One region of the Variovorax sp. GW821-FHT10B04 genome, then DNA from elsewhere that is predicted to be linked to it. Evidence: riboswitches for the same ligand, from Rfam matches in the RefSeq annotation. Region 1 holds a riboswitch; the other holds the start of a gene.

Region 1 (8,497 bases):
TGCGTCTCGGCGTCGGTCTTCAGGCAGATCGTGTCGAAGGCGCTGCCGTGGTGGGTGCGTGTGTAGCCGAGCTGGGCCAGGCCCGCGGCCAGGATCGCCGTGTACGACGCGACCCGGCGTGCAATGCGGGTCAGCCCCTGCGGCCCGTGATAGACCGCGTACAGGCTCGCGATGACCGCCGGCAGCACCTGCGCCGTGCAGATGTTGGACGTCGCCTTCTCGCGGCGGATGTGCTGCTCGCGCGTCTGCAGCGCGAGCCGGTAGGCCGGATGGCCGTGCACGTCGACGCTCACGCCGACCAGGCGGCCGGGCATCGAGCGCTTGAATTCGTCGCGGCAGGCCAGGAAGGCCGCGTGCGGGCCGCCGCAACCCATCGGCATGCCGAAGCGCTGCGTGCTGCCGACGACGATGTCGGCGCCCCATTCGCCGGGCGGCACCAGCAGCGTGAGCGCGAGCAGGTCGGTCGCGAAGATCGCAGCGGCCTGCTTGTCGTGCAGGCGCTTCACGTCGGCGCTCCAGTCCTGGACCCAGCCGCTGGAGGCGGGGTACTGCATCAGCGCCGCGAAGCAGTCACCGGCCAGGGCCGCTTCCCACGCGGGCGCCGAGTCGGCGACGACCACAGCGATGCCGAGCGGCGCCGCGCGCGTGCGGATCACTTCGATGGTCTGCGGATGGCAGTCGCCCGCGACCACGAAGGTGTTGCTCTTCGACTTGACGCTGCGCTTGGCGAGCGTCATGGCCTCGGCCGCGGCCGTGGCTTCGTCGAGCATCGAGGCATTGGCGATGGCCATGCCGGTCAGGTCGACGACCATGGTCTGGAAGTTGACCAGCGCCTCCATGCGGCCCTGCGAGATCTCGGCTTGGTAGGGCGTGTAGGCCGTGTACCAGGCCGGGTTCTCGAGCACGTTGCGCAGGATCACGCCTGGCGTGTGCGTGCCGTAGTAGCCCTGGCCGATGAAGCTCTTCAGCACCTTGTTCTTCGCCGCGATCGCCTTGAGCTCGGCCAGCGCGGCCGCTTCGGTGACCGGTGCCGGCAACTGCATCGGCGCCGTGCGGCGGATGGCCGCGGGCACGATGCCGTCGATCAGCTCGGCCCGCGTCGCCGCACCGATCACCGGCAGCATCCGCGCCTCGTCCGCCGCATCGATGCCGATGTGGCGGGCCAGGAATTCCTCGGCGTTCTCGAGGTCATGGAGGGAAGGGAAGGATGTCGGCATGGCGCGGGTGATCAGGGTACGGAACAAAAAAAGGGTGTGGCTGATAAGACGCGGCGTCGGCTCAGGAGATTCGGCCGCCGCCGGGCCGCCCCAAGGCGGCCGAGCCCCCTCCTCGGGAGGTGGCGAAGCACACGAAGTGGCAAGCCGGGAGGCTCAAGATTCGGCCGCCGCCGGGCCGCCCCAAGGCGGCCGAGCCCCCTCCTCGGGAGGTGGCGAAGCACACGAAGTGGCAAGCCGGGAGGCTCACGATTCAGCAGCGAACTTGTCGTAGTCGGCGGCTTCGAGAAGCGCGTCGAACTGCGCCGGGTCCGACGGTTTCACCTTGAAGAACCAGCCGGCGCCGTTCGGGTCGCTGTTGGCCAGCGACGGGTCGGCGCGCAGCGCCTCGTTGACCTCGGTGATCTCACCGGAGATCGGCATGTACACGTCGGCCGCGGCCTTCACCGATTCGACGACGCCGGCCACTTCGCCCTGGGCGAAGCTCGCGCCGATCTCGGGCAGGTCGACGAACACGACGTCACCCAGCGCGTCCTGCGCATGCACGGTGATGCCGACGGTGAGCGGCGCATCGCCTTCGCTCTGGACCCATTCGTGGTCCTTGGTGTACTTGATGGTCATGGGGTGCTCCTTGAAAGCGTGTGAGGTTAGATCTGGCGAAAGTGCTCAGCCCCGGAAGTATCGGGCGGGCAGGAAGGGCAGCGTGCAGACTTCCATCGGCACCGGCTTGCCGCGCACGATGGCCTGCAGGCGCGTGCCGGGTTCGGCGAACGCGGTGGCCACGTAGCCCATGGCGATCGGCCGGTCCACGCTCGGGCCGAGCAGGCCGCTCGTGACCTGCCCGATCGGCTGACCCTCGAACGACTCGAGCGGCGTGCCGTCGCGCACCGGAATGCGTTCCAGCGCGACCAGGCCGACCCGGCGGCGCGTCAGCGTGTCATGGTCGAGATGGCCGGCGGTGCCTGCCGATGCGGTGAGCTGCGCGAGGATCTTCCCGGCACCGGGGAAGCCCCCTTCGCGCGCGCCGCCGCTGCGGCGCACTTTCTGGATCGCCCAGTTGAGCGAGGCCTCGACCGGCGTCGTGCCTTCGTCGATGTCGTTGCCGTACAGGCACAGGCCGGCTTCGAGTCGCAGCGAGTTGCGCGCGCCCAGGCCGATCGGCTGCACCTCCGGCTGCGCGAGCAGCAGGCGCGCGAGTGCGTCGGCATCGGCCGCGGCGACGGAGATCTCGAAGCCGTCCTCGCCGGTGTAGCCGCTGCGGGTGGCGAAGGCGGCGATGCCGCCGATCCGCACCGCACCGCCGGTCATGAAGACGAAGCGCTCGATGCCCGGCGAGAGGCGCGCCAGCACGGCGGCGGCCTGCGGCCCCTGCAGTGCGAGCAGGGCGTGATCGGGCATCGGCTGCACGCTGCAGCGCGCGCCGATCCGTGCCTGCAGGTGCGCGATGTCGGCCACCTTGCACGCGCCGTTGACGATCACGAAGAGCGAATCGCCGCCTTCGTTGAAGAACATCAGGTCGTCGAGGATGCCGCCGGCGTCGTTCAGCAGCAGTCCGTAGCGCTGCTTGCCCGGCGCCAGGCCGATCACGTCGACCGGCATCAGGCTCTCGAAGGCCGCTGCGGCGTCGGGGCCGACCAGCCGCAGCTGGCCCATGTGGGAGATGTCGAACAGGCCTGCGGCCGTGCGGGTGTGCTTGTGCTCGGCCATCAGGCCGGCGGGGTACTGCACCGGCATCGAATAGCCGGCAAAGGGGACCATGCGCGCGCCGAGTTCGACGTGCAGGTCGTGAAGAGGTGTCTTGAGCAGATCGGCGGATGCAGCGGCCAAGGCGCACTCCAGGAGCAAAGGGGCAGTTTCATTCCATGACGCAAATCATGGGCCACCCCTGCTGTCCGCTCTACCTGAGAGATTCGCCCCACGATCGGGGTTTGCTCCTTCGGTGGATGGCCTCCATCGTGCGAATCTCGTGCGGATCGCGCGACGTGGACATCTCTCTCCAGCAAGGAAACGCCCGTGTGAACGGGCGCCTCGTCAGTCCTTTTGCCTGAGCGTTCGGATGGTTCCTGCGCCTTCGGCGGCCCCGCGTGGCGGGGCTCTCTCCTGACCCGTCGAGTGTAGTGGAATCCTCGGCGGGTCAGCGCGAATCGCCGACTTTGTCAGGCGTGCGCGGGCTGCGGCACTTCCTCGGCGCGCTTGTCGTGCCCGATGAGCAGCACCAGCGCAAAGGCCACGACCGACAGCAGCGCCAGGAACAGCACGGCGTAGATGTCGTTGCCCATCTTGTCGCGCAGCGTGCCGAAGATCGTCGGGCCGATGTAGCCGCCGAGGTTGCCGATCGAGTTGATCCACGCGATGCCGGCGGCGGCGGCGGTGCCGCTCAGAAGGGCGGTCGGCAGCGTCCAGAACGTGGGCAGCGCGGTGAAGATGCCCAGGGCTGCCAGCGTGACCGCCGCCATCTTGGGCACCGGTGCGCTGATCTGCGATGCCGCGACCAGGCCCACGAAGATGCAGGCGAGCGGTACGAGCACGAACCACTTGCGCTCCTTGCGGGCGTCCGACCAGCGCGTCCAATAGATCATGGCGATGGCGCCGATGAGGTACGGGAAGGCGTTGATGAAGCCGATCTCGACGTTGCCCAGGCCGCCGAAGCCCTTGATGATCTGGGGCAGGAAGAAGCCCAGTCCGTAGAGCGGCACCGTGATGCCCATGTAGACGAATCCGAGGCCGATCACGCGCCAGTTGAGCAGCGACTGCTTCCACGAAATGCGATGGATCGACTCGCGGTTGCGGCGCTCTGCGTCCAGCGTGGTCTGCAGCCAGTCGCGTTCCTCGTTGGTCAGCCACTTGGCTTCCTTGGGGCCGTCGGGCAGGTACAGCAGCACGAAGAAGGTCAGGATCACCGCGGGGATGGCTTCCAGGATGAACAGCCATTGCCAGCCGTGCATGCCGCCGACGCCGTCCATGTTGAGGATGTAGCCCGAAATCGGCGAGCCGATCACCGTCGAGATCGGAATGGCGAACATGAACCAGCCCACGATGCGGGCGCGGTAGGCCGCCGGGAACCACAGCGTGATGTAGAAGATCACGCCGGGAAAGAAGCCGGCCTCGGCAATGCCGAGCAGGAAGCGCACGACGTTGAAGCTGGTGGCGCTGCCGACCCAGGCCTGCGCCGCGGAAATGACACCCCAGCTGAACATGATCCGCGCGATCCAGCGGCGTGCGCCGAAGCGTTCCAGCGCCAGGTTGCTCGGCACTTCGAACAGGAAGTACGCGATGAAGAAGATGCCGGCGGCGCTGCCGAAGATCGCGCCGGTGAAGCCCAGGTCCTTGGACATCGCCGCGCCCGCGAAACCGAGATTCACGCGATCCAGGTAGGCGACGAAATAACTGACCATCAGCAGCGGCAGCAGCCGCCAACTGATCTTCGAAATGGTTCTCTGCTCGATGGAGTTCATGCTGTCTCTAAGTGTGGTTATGCATGGCTGGCCGGAGCGAGGCTCCGGGTGTTCCGTCGCGGATGCGATGGTTGCTGCGTGCTTGCCACAGCATCTCGACTATGCAGCCGGAAGTCCCTTCGCCGCGTCGGGATTTTCACGGACGTAATCCCGAATGATCTCGTCGACGCTGTCGTCGGCGGCAAGGCCCAGTGCGCGGGCACGGGTCCATTCAAAGCGGCCGGGCCAGGTCTTCACGATGCGGGCGATCGCCGGGTCCGGCGTGCGGTCCAGCAAGGCCTGGGCCGCCGGACCGGCCACCCGGCCGAGCGCGGCCGCCATCTCGCCGACCGTGGTCGGGAGCGACGGCAGGTTGACGGCGATGCGCGGCCCCCAGTCGGCGTCGCTCGCCTCGGCTGCTCGGATGAGGCCTTCGATCGTGCGTGCGGGCGAGGCGATCGCCACCGGTGTGGCGTCGGGCACCGGGCAGGGCGCACGGAGCCCGGCCAGCGGCTCGCGGAACATGCCGCTGAAGAAGCCCGAGGCCGCGCCATTGGGCTTGCCGGGGCGCACGCTGACCGTCATCAGCCGCACGCTGCGGCCGTGGATGAAACCCTTGCGCGTGTAGTCGGCCACCAGTTGCTCGCCGATCACCTTCTGGATGCCGTAGCTGCTCAGCGGCGTGGGCAGCGTCTGGTCCTGGATGACGTCGGGCAGCGGCAGCTCGGGCGAACTGCCGAAGACCGCGAGCGAGCTGGAGAACACCAGTACGGGCGCGCGGCCCGATTGCCGGCAGACCTCCAGCAGCGCGTGGGTGGCTGCGAAGTTGCTGCGCATGCCGAGGTCGAAGTCGGCCTCGCATTCACCGCTGACCGCGGCCGCCAGGTGGAACACCGCCGAAGCGTCAGACGGCAGCACGCGCTGCGGTGCGCCGGCCAGCAGCTCGTTCAGGTCGCCGACGACCTGCGCGACGCGCGCATCCGCGGCCAGGTCGGCCGGCGCTGCTGCGCGGTCGACCAGCGTGATCCGGGTGATGGGCGCCGGCGCGGCGCCGGCCAAAGAGAGCGTGCGGCGCGCGAGCAGCGTGCGCGCAAGGCGTGCACCCAGGAATCCGGCGCCGCCGGTGATGACGATGTGCATGAGGTCTCCGTTTTTCGGAGCAGTCTAATGCGCACGTCCGGCGCAGGCAGCGCCTCGCGGCACCGGGTTTTCTCGGGTGCGCGTGCGGCGTTTCAGCGCGCCGGGCGCAGCGCGGACTTGGGCCGAAAGGCCTTGCAGACGGCGTCGTCCGTTTCGAGGTACGGGCCGCCGATCAGGTCGATGCAATAGGGCACCGCGGCGAAGATGCCGGGCACGGCCTGCGAGCCGTCGGCGTTCTTCAGCCCTTCGAGCGTTTCGGCGATCGCCTTCGGCTGGCCGGGCAGGTTCAGGATCAGGCTCCGGTCGCGGATCACCGCCACCTGGCGCGACAGGATCGCGGTCGGCACGAAGCGCAGGCTGATCTGCCGCATCTGCTCGCCGAAGCCCGGCATCTCCTTGTGCGCCACGGCGAGCGTCGCCTCGGGCGTGACGTCGCGCAGCGCGGGGCCGGTGCCGCCGGTGGTCAGCACCAGCGAACAGCCGGCATCGACCAGTTCGACCAGGGTCGCGCTGATGCCGGCCTGCTCGTCGGGAATCAGCCGGGCTTCGAAGTCGATCGGATTGCGCAATGCGCGCGTGAGCCAGTCCTTGAGAGCCGGCAGGCCCTTGTCCTCGTAGACGCCGGTGGAGGCCCGGTCGCTGACCGAGACGATGCCGATGCGAACGGGGTCGAACGCCGTCATGCGTCTTCTTCGCGCGACTGCTCGCCGGCTTCTGCCGCGCGATCGCCGTCGTCGTGCACGGACAGTTGGGCGCGCACCAGCTGGAACACTTCGCGGTAGGCCTTGCCCTGGCGAGGTGCCTCGCCGGCCGGGCCGGCCTTGATGTCCTTGCGCGCCTGGCGCACGAGGGCGCGCAGTTGCTGGATGTCGGTGGCCGGATGGGTCTCGATCCAGCCGCCCATCGCGTCGTCGTCGGCGATCAGCAGGTCGCGCCAGCGCTCGGCTTCGTGGAGCGTGGCGGTTTCCTCGGCGGGCGCGCGGTGCTGCTCCTGCAGCGCTGCACGCACGCTCTCGAGCACCTCGGGGTCGAGGCCGCGCATGAGCTTGCCGACGAACTGCATCTGCCGGCGCTTGCCCTCGAAGTTGGTGATACGGCGGGCTTCGACGACGGCGTCGGTGAGCTTTTCGCCGAGCGGGAGCTTGTCGAACAGGCCGGCGCGCAGGCCGAGCAGGCCCTCGCCGAGCTTCTGCAGTTCGGTGCTCTCGCGTTTGAGATCGGTTTTGCTGGCGTCGTCGGTACCCTTGAGCTCGCGTTTGAGCTCAAGGTCGAGCTCGCTGCCTTCGGCAACGAACTGTCCACGGACGAAATAGCCTTTTTTGGGTTTGCGGGACATGAGGGGGAATCTGTTGCCGCTCCGCGGGGTTCCGGGGGGCGCAAGTATCATAGCCAACACATGAAGACATCCTCCTCGCGCGTCGAATCCGGCTTCGCCTACAGCCGCTCCTTCTTTGAAAACCTGGTCGATTCGGCCCTGGCGCACGCCAAGAAGCTGGGCGCCACCGACGCCGGCGCCGAAGCCTCCGAGGGCTGCGGGCTCAGCGTCTCGGTACGCAAGGGCGAACTGGAGAACGTCGAGCGCAACCGCGACAAGTCGCTCGGCGTCACGGTCTACGTCGGCAATCGCCGCGGCAACGCGAGCACCTCCGATTTCTCCGATGCCGCGATCGCCCAGACGGTGCAGGCCGCATACGACATCGCGCGCTTCACCGCGGAAGACCCGGTCGGCGGGTTACCCGACGAGGACGACATTTCCAAGACCCATCCCGAGCTCGACCTGTTCCATCCGTGGGACGTCACGAGCGAACAGGCGGCGGTTCTGGCCCTCGAATGCGAAGGCGCGGCGCTGTCGACCGACAAGCGCATCACCAACAGCGAAGGTGCGGGCGTGTCGGCGCAGCAGAGCCATTTCTTCAGTGCCCACACGCACGGCTTCCGCGGTGGCTATGCGAGCTCGCGCCACTCGATCTCCGTTGCGCCGATCGCCGGCAAGGGCAACGACATGCAGCGCGATGCCTGGTACAGCTCGATGCGCTCGGCGACGGAGCTCGCGAGCCCGCAGGCGGTGGGCCGTTACGCTGCGGAACGGGCGCTGTCGCGGCTCAAGTCGCGCAAGATCAAGACGACCCAGTGCGCGGTGCTGTTCGAGTCGCCGCTGGCGGCTGGCCTGCTCGGCGGCCTGGTGCAGGCCACCAGCGGCGGTGCGCTCTACCGCAAGAGCACCTTCCTGCTCGATTCGCTGGGCAAGGCCGTGCTGCCTTCGCACATCGACGTCGCGGAAGATCCGCACATCCTGCGCGGCAAGGGCAGCTCGCCGTTCGACGACGAAGGCGTGGTCACCAAGGCGCGCAAGGTGATCGATGCGGGCGAACTGCAGGGCTATTTCCTCGGTACCTATTCGGCGCGCAAGCTCGGCATGAAGACCACCGGCAACGCTGGCGGCTCGCACAACCTGGTGTTGAGCTCGCGGCTCACGCAGGCGGGCGACGATCTCGACGAGATGCTGCGCAAGCTGGGCACCGGCCTGTTCGTGACCGAGCTGATGGGCCAGGGCGTGAACTACGTGACGGGCGACTATTCGCGCGGCGCGAGCGGCTTCTGGGTCGAAAAGGGGCGTATCGCGTTCCCGGTGCAGGAGATCACGATCGCTGGCAACCTGAAGGAGATGCTCATGGGCATCCAGGCGGTCGGTGCCGATGCGTACAACTA
Region 2 (8,497 bases), on a different contig from region 1:
CGTGTCGATGACGGCCACCGACCCGTACTTCACCACCGGCGGCATCTCGCGGACGATCAACGTCTTCCATTCGGTCACCCGGCCGTACTACGAAGCGGACGGCAACTACAAGCTCACGACCGAGGGTGCATCGGTCAAGTTCGGCGTGCCCTTCAGCGAACTGGACACGGTGTACTTCGGCGTCGGCCTGGAACGTACGACCTTCAAGCCCGGAACCAACGGCGAGTACACGACGGTGGACGGCGTCTCGGTCTATACGGCCACGCCGCAGGCCTATCTCGACTACTTCCAGTGCACCGGCACCGTGCCGAGCGTGGTCTGCGCGCGCGACGGCATCACCAGCGTTCCGTTCACGGTCGGCTGGTCGCGCGACGACCGCGACAGCGCGCTGACGCCCACGCGCGGCCGCCTGCAGAGTGCGAACTTCGAGCTGGGCGTGGGCAACGACGTCCGCTACCTCAAGTCCAACTACCAATACCAGCAGTACTTCCCGCTGAGCAAGCAGTACACGCTGGCGCTCAACGGCGTGCTGGGCTATGGCCGCGCGCTGGGCGACACGACCTACCCGATCTTCAAGAACTTCTATGCGGGCGGCCTGGGCTCGATCCGCGGCTTCGAACAGAACTCGCTCGGCCCGCTGGACACCGTGACCGACGGCGCGCTCGGCGGCACCAAGAAGGCGATCTTCAACATGGAGCTGAGCACGCCGTTCCCCGGCGCCGGCAACGACCGCACGCTGCGGCTCTACAGCTTCTTCGACGTGGGCAACGTGTTCGCGTCGCGCACCGCGTCCATGACCGACGCGCAATGGAAGGCGCAGCAGGCGCTGCGCGCTTCGGTCGGCCTGGGCATCAGCTGGATCTCGCCGCTCGGTCCGCTGCGGCTGGCCTATGCGATCCCGATCAAGTACCAGCGCGCGGACGACGCCAACGGCATCGTGGCGGACCGCACGCAGCGCTTCCAGTTCCAGATCGGCACGGCGTTCTGACGGACACACTTTCTCCGTAAATCCTCCCGGATCGACGGTGATCCTCACTTTCGTCTCTCAAGGAGTTCGACATGACATTTTCTTTCCGCAGATCGACAGCCGCAGTCCTGGCACTCGCCCTGGCCGCGGGCACGGTGGCGGCGCAGGCCCAGACCGCCGCGCCAGCCGGCACGGCCCCGACCTATGTGGTGCCGGAGCCCGGCGTGGTGGTGGCCGCAGGCGCGCCGGCGTATGCCGTGGCATACCCGGCGCCCGTGTACGCCGCGCCCGTGGCCTACGTGCAGGCACCCGCGTACTACATCGATCCCGTGGCAACGGTGCTGACTGCCGTCGGCGTCGGCCTTCTGTTCGGCATCGGCGGGCACCATGGCGGCCCCGGACCCGGCCCGCGGCACTGGTAGGCCTCTCGGCACAGAGGACACCGGGTTGACCGCGCCATGCCCGCCTCGCTAAACTCGCCGCCGGATCCAGGAGAGTGCATGCCCCGCGCATGCCGCCGAAGGCGCAACCTCCCATACACGCTCAGGCCCGATACTGGTTCCGATTCACAGCCGACACTGGAGAGTGAAGCCCGCCCCACCGGCGCGGCTTCCACCGAAGGAGCAAGGGCGCGTCGCAAGGCGCGCCTGAATCTCTCAGGTACCAAGGACAGCGGGAGCGGCGCGAGAGGGCATGGCCCATCGTCTCGTGCCCGCACGCCCGCAGTCAGTCGCGGCGACGGACCCTGACCTCTCGTTCGCTCGTACGACAGCCTCCAGAGGTCCTCATGAAAATCATCGTTCTCGGCGCCGGCGTGACCGGCATCACTTCCGCCTGGTTCCTGCGCCAGGCCGGCCACGACGTCACCGTCATCGACCGCCAGCCCGCGGCCGGCCTTGAAACCAGCTTCGCCAACGGCGGACAGATCTCGGTGTCGCACGCCGAACCCTGGGCCAATCCGGGCGCTCCGCTCAAGGTGCTGAAGTGGCTCGGCAAGGAAGATTCGCCGCTGCTGTTCCGCCTGCGGCCGGACGTGCGCCAATGGCTCTGGGGCCTGGGCTTCCTGCGCGAATGCACGCCCGCACGCACCCGCCACAACATCCGCCAGATCGTGAACCTCGGCCTCTACAGCCGGGCCACGCTGCAGCAGCTCCGCGCCGACACCGGCCTGCAGTACGACCAGCGCACGCAGGGCATCCTGCACTTCTACACGAGCCAGGCCGAATTCGATGCGGCGCAGGCGCCGGCGCGCGTGATGCGCGAGTACGGCTGCGAGCTCGACATGAAGACCCCCGAGGAATGCGTGCAGATCGAACCCGCGCTCGCGCAATGCCGCGACCGCATCGTCGGCGGCAGCATGACGCCGAGCGACGAATCCGGCGATGCGCATCGCTTCACCCAGGAACTCGCGCGACGCTGCGCGGGCGCCGGCGTGGAGTTTCTCTACGACACGCGCATCCTCGGCATCGACCGCCGCGGCGACACGCTGCAGGCGGTGCGCGTGGCGGACCGCGACGGCGTGGTGCGCGACCTCTCGGCCGACCGCTTCGTGCTGTGCATGGGTTCATTCAGTGCCGGCTTCGCGCGGCAGCTGGGCATCTCGCTGAACATCTATCCGGCCAAGGGCTATTCGGTGACGCTGCCCGTGCTCGACCCGTCCAAGTCTTTCGGCGTGTCCCTCACGGACGACGAATACAAACTGGTGTTCTCCCGGCTGGGCGACCGGCTGCGCATCGCCGGCACGGCCGAGCTGAACGGCTACGACACCCACCTGAACGTGGTGCGCTGCGAAGCCATCGTGCGACGCGTGCGCGAACTGTTCCCCGAAATGACCGATGGCCGCGATGCGCAGTACTGGACCGGCCTGCGTCCCGCGACGCCGTCGAACGTGCCCTACATCGGCCGTTCGCGCATCGACAACCTGTACCTGAACACCGGGCACGGCACGCTCGGCTGGACACACTCGGCGGGTTCGGGCCGCGCGATCGCGGACATCGTGAGCGGCCAGATGCCGGACGTCGACTTCGCATTCACCGGCCTGCCGGCGCGCGATGGCCGGCCTCTCGCGCTTCGCGCCGCCTGAGGTTCAGCGCCTGGGCTTGCGCCTGGCGCCCGCACCGGTCGCCGCGGCGGGCGGTGCGGATTCGGCCGATTCCGATTCGCGCGCTTCGGGTGCCTGGGCACCGGGAAGCAGCCGCTCGATCACCTCGCGGTAGAGCGCCGCCAGAACCTCCGGATTGGCCGGCTGGTCGGTCACGCGGCGGAAAGCCGTGCCTTCGGCCAGCACCGCCATGAACTCGACGCGCGCAGCGGCTTCGGTCTCGGTCAGCGACGGATGGTCGAGCCGCACGGTGGCGAGCGCCTGGGCATGCAGCCGGCGGTCGGCGGCGCGCACCATCGCCGCCACCGTGGGGCTGCGCGCCGCCTCTGCCGTGACCTCGAGCAGCAGCACGCGGTCATCCGCCTCCGACGGCGACTCGTCGAACATCCGCGAGGCCAGCACCTGCGGCAGGTCCATCTGCCGGCCGGTGCTGGCGATCCAGGCGATGCGCTGCGACACGATCCGCTCCACGATCGCATGGACGATCGCTTCCTTGCTGGCGAAATAGCGGTAGATCTGGCCGACGCTCATCCGTGCTTCCTGGGCGATCTGCTGCATGCTGGCCGCGTGGAAACCATGGCGGACCACGCAGGCGCGCGCGGCGGCCACGATCTCGTCGCGTCGGATCTCATCGCGCAACGGCTTGGCGGGCCGTGTGGACATCGAAGCTTTTTCGGTTTTCACAATTTCTTTACTTGGCGGACACGTGAGGGTATCGACTATATTTGAGAATGAACGTTCACACTCAATTCGGACCGGATTCTTCCGACGGCATCTCCATGAAAACCTTACCCGTCCTGCTCGCCATGTCGCTGCTGATCGGCGCCTGCACCCAGAAACCGCCCGCCGCGGCACCCGGACCGGTGGAAGTCGGCGTCGTCACGCTGAAGACCGAACCGGTCGCGCTGAAGACCGAGCTCTCGGGGCGGACGTCGTCGGCACTGTCGTCCGAGGTACGCCCGCAGGTCGCGGGCATCATCAAGGCGCGGCTGTTCGAAGAAGGCAGCAACGTCAAGGCCGGCCAGGTGCTCTACCAGATCGACCCCGCCAGCTACCAGGCGACCTTCGATCAGGCCAAGGCCACGCTGGTCAATGCCGAGGCCGCCGTTTCCGCCGCGCGCCTGAAGGATGAACGCTACAAGGACCTGCTGAAGATCGAGGGCGTGTCGAAGCAGGACGCCGATGACGCCGCCACCGCCTACCAGCAGGCACTGGCCGCCGTCGCGCAGCAGAAGGCGTCCCTCGCCAGCGCGCGCATCAACCTCGACTACACCCAGATCCGCGCTCCGATCTCCGGACGCATCGGCAAGTCGAGCGTCACGCCGGGCGCGCTGGTCACGGCCGCCCAGACCACGGCGCTCGCCACCATCCGCACGCTCGATCCGATGTACGTCGATCTCACGCAGTCGAGCGCCGCGCTGCTGCAGTTGCGCCGCACGCTGGCCAAGGACGGTATGCGCGCCGGCAGCACCGACGCCAAGCTCCTCCTGGAGGACGGCTCCGAATACGCCCGCAAGGGCAAGCTGAAGTTCACCGAGATCGCGGTCGACGAGGCCACCGGCTCGGTGACGCTGCGCGCCGAGTTCCCGAACCCGGACGGCACGCTGCTGCCCGGCATGTTCGTGCGTGCGGTACTCGACGAGGCGATCGACCCCGCCGCCGTGCTCGCGCCGCAGCAGGGCGTCACGCGCGACCCGAAGGGCGACGCCACCGCACTGGTGCTGACCGCCGACAACAAGCTCGAGAGCCGCACCGTCACGACGCAGCGCGCGATCGACGACAAGTGGCTGATCTCCAGCGGCCTGGCCGCGGGCGACCGGCTGGTGGTGCAGGGCCTGAACAAGGTGAAGGCCGGCGACACGGTGAAGGCCGTCGACGTCGACCTGCAGGCCACGCCGAAGACTGCGGAGCGCTGAGCATGCTCGCCCAGTTCTTCGTCAAGCGGCCCATCTTCGCGTGGGTCATCGCGATCGTCATCATGCTGGCCGGCGCACTGTCGATCACCACGCTGCCGGTCTCCCAGTACCCGGACGTCGCACCGCCGACGATCCGCATCCAGGCTACCTACACCGGCGCCTCGGCGGAAACCGTCGAGAACAGCATCACGCAGATCCTGGAACAGCAGCTCACGGGCCTGGACGGGCTGCTGTACTTCGCATCGACCAGCAGCTCGGCCGGCACGGCGTCCATCAACGTCACCTTCAAACAGGGCACCAACCCCGACACGGCGCAGGTGCAGGTGCAGAACAAGGTGCAGCAGGCGCTCACGCGGCTGCCGACCGCCGTGCAGCAGCTCGGCGTCACCGTCACCAAGTCGCAGACCGACTTCCTGATGATCGTCGCGCTCTACGACCAGAAGGACAAGGCCAGCGCCACCGACATCGCCGACTACCTGGTGAGCAACCTGCAGGACCCGATCGCGCGTGTCGACGGCGTGGGCGGCGTGCAGGTGTTCGGCGCGCAGTACGCTATGCGGATCTGGCTCGACCCGACCAAGCTCGCGGCCTACAGCCTGATGCCGTCCGACGTGCAGTCGGCCATCGAGGCGCAGAACACGCAGGTGTCGGCCGGCAAGATCGGCGCGATCCCGGCCGCCGCCAACCAGCAGCTCAACGCGACCGTCACCGCGCAGTCCAAGCTGCAGACGCCCGACCAGTTCCGCGCCATCGTCGTGAAGCACGACACCACCGGCGCGGTGGTCAAGCTGGGCGACGTGGCACGGGTCGAACTCGGCAGCGAAAGCTACGACAACGTGACGCGCCTGAACGGCCATCCGGCCTCGGGGCTCGCGGTGCAGCTCGCACCCGGCGCCAATGCGCTGTCAACCGCGACGCGCGTGCGCACCATGGTCCAGCAGTTGCAGCACGGCATGCCCGACGGCTACCAGGTCGCCTACCCGAAGGACAGCACCAAGTTCATCAGCATCTCGATCGAGGAAGTGGTGAAGACGCTGTTCGAGGCGATCGCGCTGGTGGTGGTCGTGATGTTCGTCTTCCTGCAGAACTGGCGCGCCACGCTGATCCCGGCGATCGCGGTGCCGGTGGTGCTGCTCGGCACCTTCGGCGTGCTGTCGGTGTTCGGCTATTCGATCAACACGCTGACGATGTTCGGCATGGTGCTGTCGATCGGCCTGCTGGTGGACGACGCCATCGTGGTGGTCGAGAACGTCGAGCGGCTGATGCGCGAGGAGCACCTGTCGGCGCGCGAGGCGACCATCAAGTCGATGGGCGAGATCACCGGCGCACTGGTGGGCATCGCGACCGTGCTGTCGGCGGTGTTCCTGCCGATGGCCTTCTTCAGCGGCTCGACCGGCGTCATCTACCGGCAGTTCTCGATCACGATCGTCGCGTCGATGGTGCTGTCGGTGGTGGTCGCGCTGACCTTGACGCCGGCGCTCTGCGCCACGCTGCTCAAGCCGCACGACCACGACGCCGGCGCGCGCGGCTTCGCAGGCTGGTTCAACCGCAGCTTCGACAAGATGCTCGGCCGCTACGAAGGCCGCGTGGCGAAACTGCTGAAGGCGCCGCTGCGCTGGATGCTGATGTACGGCGTGATCATCGCGGCGCTCGCGGTGCTGTTCATGCGCCTGCCCACCGGCTTCCTGCCGACCGAGGACCAGGGCGAGGCGATGGTGCAGTTCACGCTGCCGGCCGGCGCCTCGGTGGCGCGCACGATGGAAGTCGCGAAAGAGGTCGAGAAGCACTTCCTGACCGAGGAGAAGGACAACACCGAAGCCGTCTTCACCATCTCGGGCTTCAACTTCAGCGGCAGCGGCCAGAACGCGGGGATGGCCTTCGTCGCGCTCAAGGACTGGAGCGAGCGCAGCGGCACGGCCAACCGGGCCGACACCATCTCGGGCCGCGCCACGCAGGCGCTGTCGAAGGTGCGCGACGCGCAGATCTTCGCGCTGAACCCGCCGGCGATCCAGGGCCTGGGCCAGTCCAATGGCTTCGAGTTCCAGCTGCAGGCCGACGCCGGCACCGACCGTGCCAAGCTGCAGACGATGCGCAACACGCTGCTGACGTCGGCCGCCAAGGACAGCCAGCTGAGCGCGGTGCGCAGCGGCGGCATGGAAGACACGCCGCAGCTCAAGGTCGACGTCGACCAGGCCAAGGCCTTCTCGCTCGGCCTGTCGCTCGCCGACATCAACGACACGCTGAGCTCGGCCTGGGCCGGCACATACGTCAACGACTTCATCGACCGCGCCCGCGTCAAGAAGGTCTACATCCAGGGCGACGCGCCTTTCCGTTCGAAGCCCGAGGACCTGGCGCAATGGCGCGTGCGCGGCAGCACCGATGCGATGACGCCCTTCTCCTCCTTCGCGACCACGCACTGGGCCTACGGCCCCGAGAGCCTGGCGCGCTACAACGGCCTGGCCTCGTACGCGATCCAGGGCTCGGCCGCCAGCGGCCAGAGCTCCGGTGCGGCGATGGACCGGATGGAGACGCTGGCCAACCAGCTGCCGGCCGGCACGCACTACGCCTGGAGCGGCCTGTCCTACCAGGAGCGCCTGGCCAGCGGGCAGACGCTGCAGCTCTACGCGATCTCGATCCTCGTGGTCTTCCTGTGCCTGGCGGCGCTGTATGAAAGCTGGTCGGTGCCGTTCTCGGTGTTGCTGGTGATCCCGCTCGGCGTGATCGGCGCGGTGCTCGGTGCCACGCTGCGCGGGCTGGAGAACGACGTGTACTTCCAGGTCGCGCTGCTCACCACCATCGGCCTGGCCGCGAAGAACGCGATCCTGATCGTCGAGTTCGCGGAAGCGGCCTACCAGCGCGGCACCGGCCTCGTGGCTTCGGCGATCGAAGGCGCGCGGCTGCGGCTGCGCCCGATCCTGATGACCTCGCTGGCCTTCATCGCGGGCGTGATGCCGCTCGCACTGTCGAGCGGCGCCGGCGCCAACAGCCGCATTTCGATCGGTACCGGCATCGTGGGCGGCACGTTCACCGCCACGCTGCTCGCCATCTTCTTCGTGCCGCTGTTCTTCGTGCTGGTGCGCAAGCTGTTCGGCGGCCGCACCGAAGCCGCCGCCCAAGGAAACTGACATGAGATCCCACACCCTCATCGCACTCGCGATCAGCACGCTGCTCGGCGCCTGCGGCACGATGGCGCCCGCCTACCAGCAGCCGGCGGCGCCGGTGCCGGCCACCTGGCCCAGCGGCGCCGCCTATGCGCCGGCCGATGCCAAGGCCGCTGCCGGGTCGGCCGGCACGGCCGCCACCGATCTCGCCTGGCGCGACTTCGTGCATGACGACCGGTTGCGCAAGGTCATCGCACAGGCGCTGGCCGACAGCCGCGACCTGCGCAAGACGCTCGCCGACATCGAGTCCGCACGCGCGCAGTACCGTGTGCAGCAGGCAGCCCAGCTGCCCACGGTCGACGCCGGCGTGAGCGGCAGCCGTGCGCGCAGCCTGTCGTCGACCTCGGGCAGC

Evidence for each region. Region 1 has a riboswitch for glycine ahead of gcvT (glycine cleavage system aminomethyltransferase GcvT). Riboswitches for the same ligand answer to the same signal wherever they lie in the genome.
Region 2: another riboswitch for glycine. It lies ahead of AC07PZ_RS17875 (D-amino acid dehydrogenase); the one in region 1 lies ahead of gcvT (glycine cleavage system aminomethyltransferase GcvT).

The regions. Positions count from the first base shown of each region.
Region 1 is NZ_JBWKNQ010000013.1:88,256-96,752, reverse strand. Features, by position in the region: gene gcvP (aminomethyl-transferring glycine dehydrogenase) at 1-1,217, opposite strand, end outside; gene gcvH (glycine cleavage system protein GcvH) at 1,461-1,835, opposite strand; gene gcvT (glycine cleavage system aminomethyltransferase GcvT) at 1,881-3,041, opposite strand; glycine riboswitch at 3,093-3,224, opposite strand; glycine riboswitch at 3,237-3,327, opposite strand; gene AC07PZ_RS26140 (MFS transporter) at 3,371-4,669, opposite strand; gene denD (D-erythronate dehydrogenase) at 4,769-5,788, opposite strand; gene mog (molybdopterin adenylyltransferase) at 5,881-6,441, opposite strand; gene yjgA (ribosome biogenesis factor YjgA) at 6,468-7,124, opposite strand; gene pmbA (metalloprotease PmbA) at 7,185-8,497, shown strand, end outside.
Region 2 is NZ_JBWKNQ010000007.1:510-9,006, forward strand. Features, by position in the region: partial or broken gene bamA (outer membrane protein assembly factor BamA) at 1-988, shown strand, start outside; gene AC07PZ_RS17870 (hypothetical protein) at 1,060-1,389, shown strand; glycine riboswitch at 1,447-1,535, shown strand; glycine riboswitch at 1,536-1,650, shown strand; gene AC07PZ_RS17875 (D-amino acid dehydrogenase) at 1,755-3,050, shown strand; gene AC07PZ_RS17880 (TetR/AcrR family transcriptional regulator) at 3,054-3,731, opposite strand; gene AC07PZ_RS17885 (efflux RND transporter periplasmic adaptor subunit) at 3,848-4,984, shown strand; gene AC07PZ_RS17890 (efflux RND transporter permease subunit) at 4,987-8,109, shown strand; gene AC07PZ_RS17895 (efflux transporter outer membrane subunit) at 8,111-8,497, shown strand, end outside.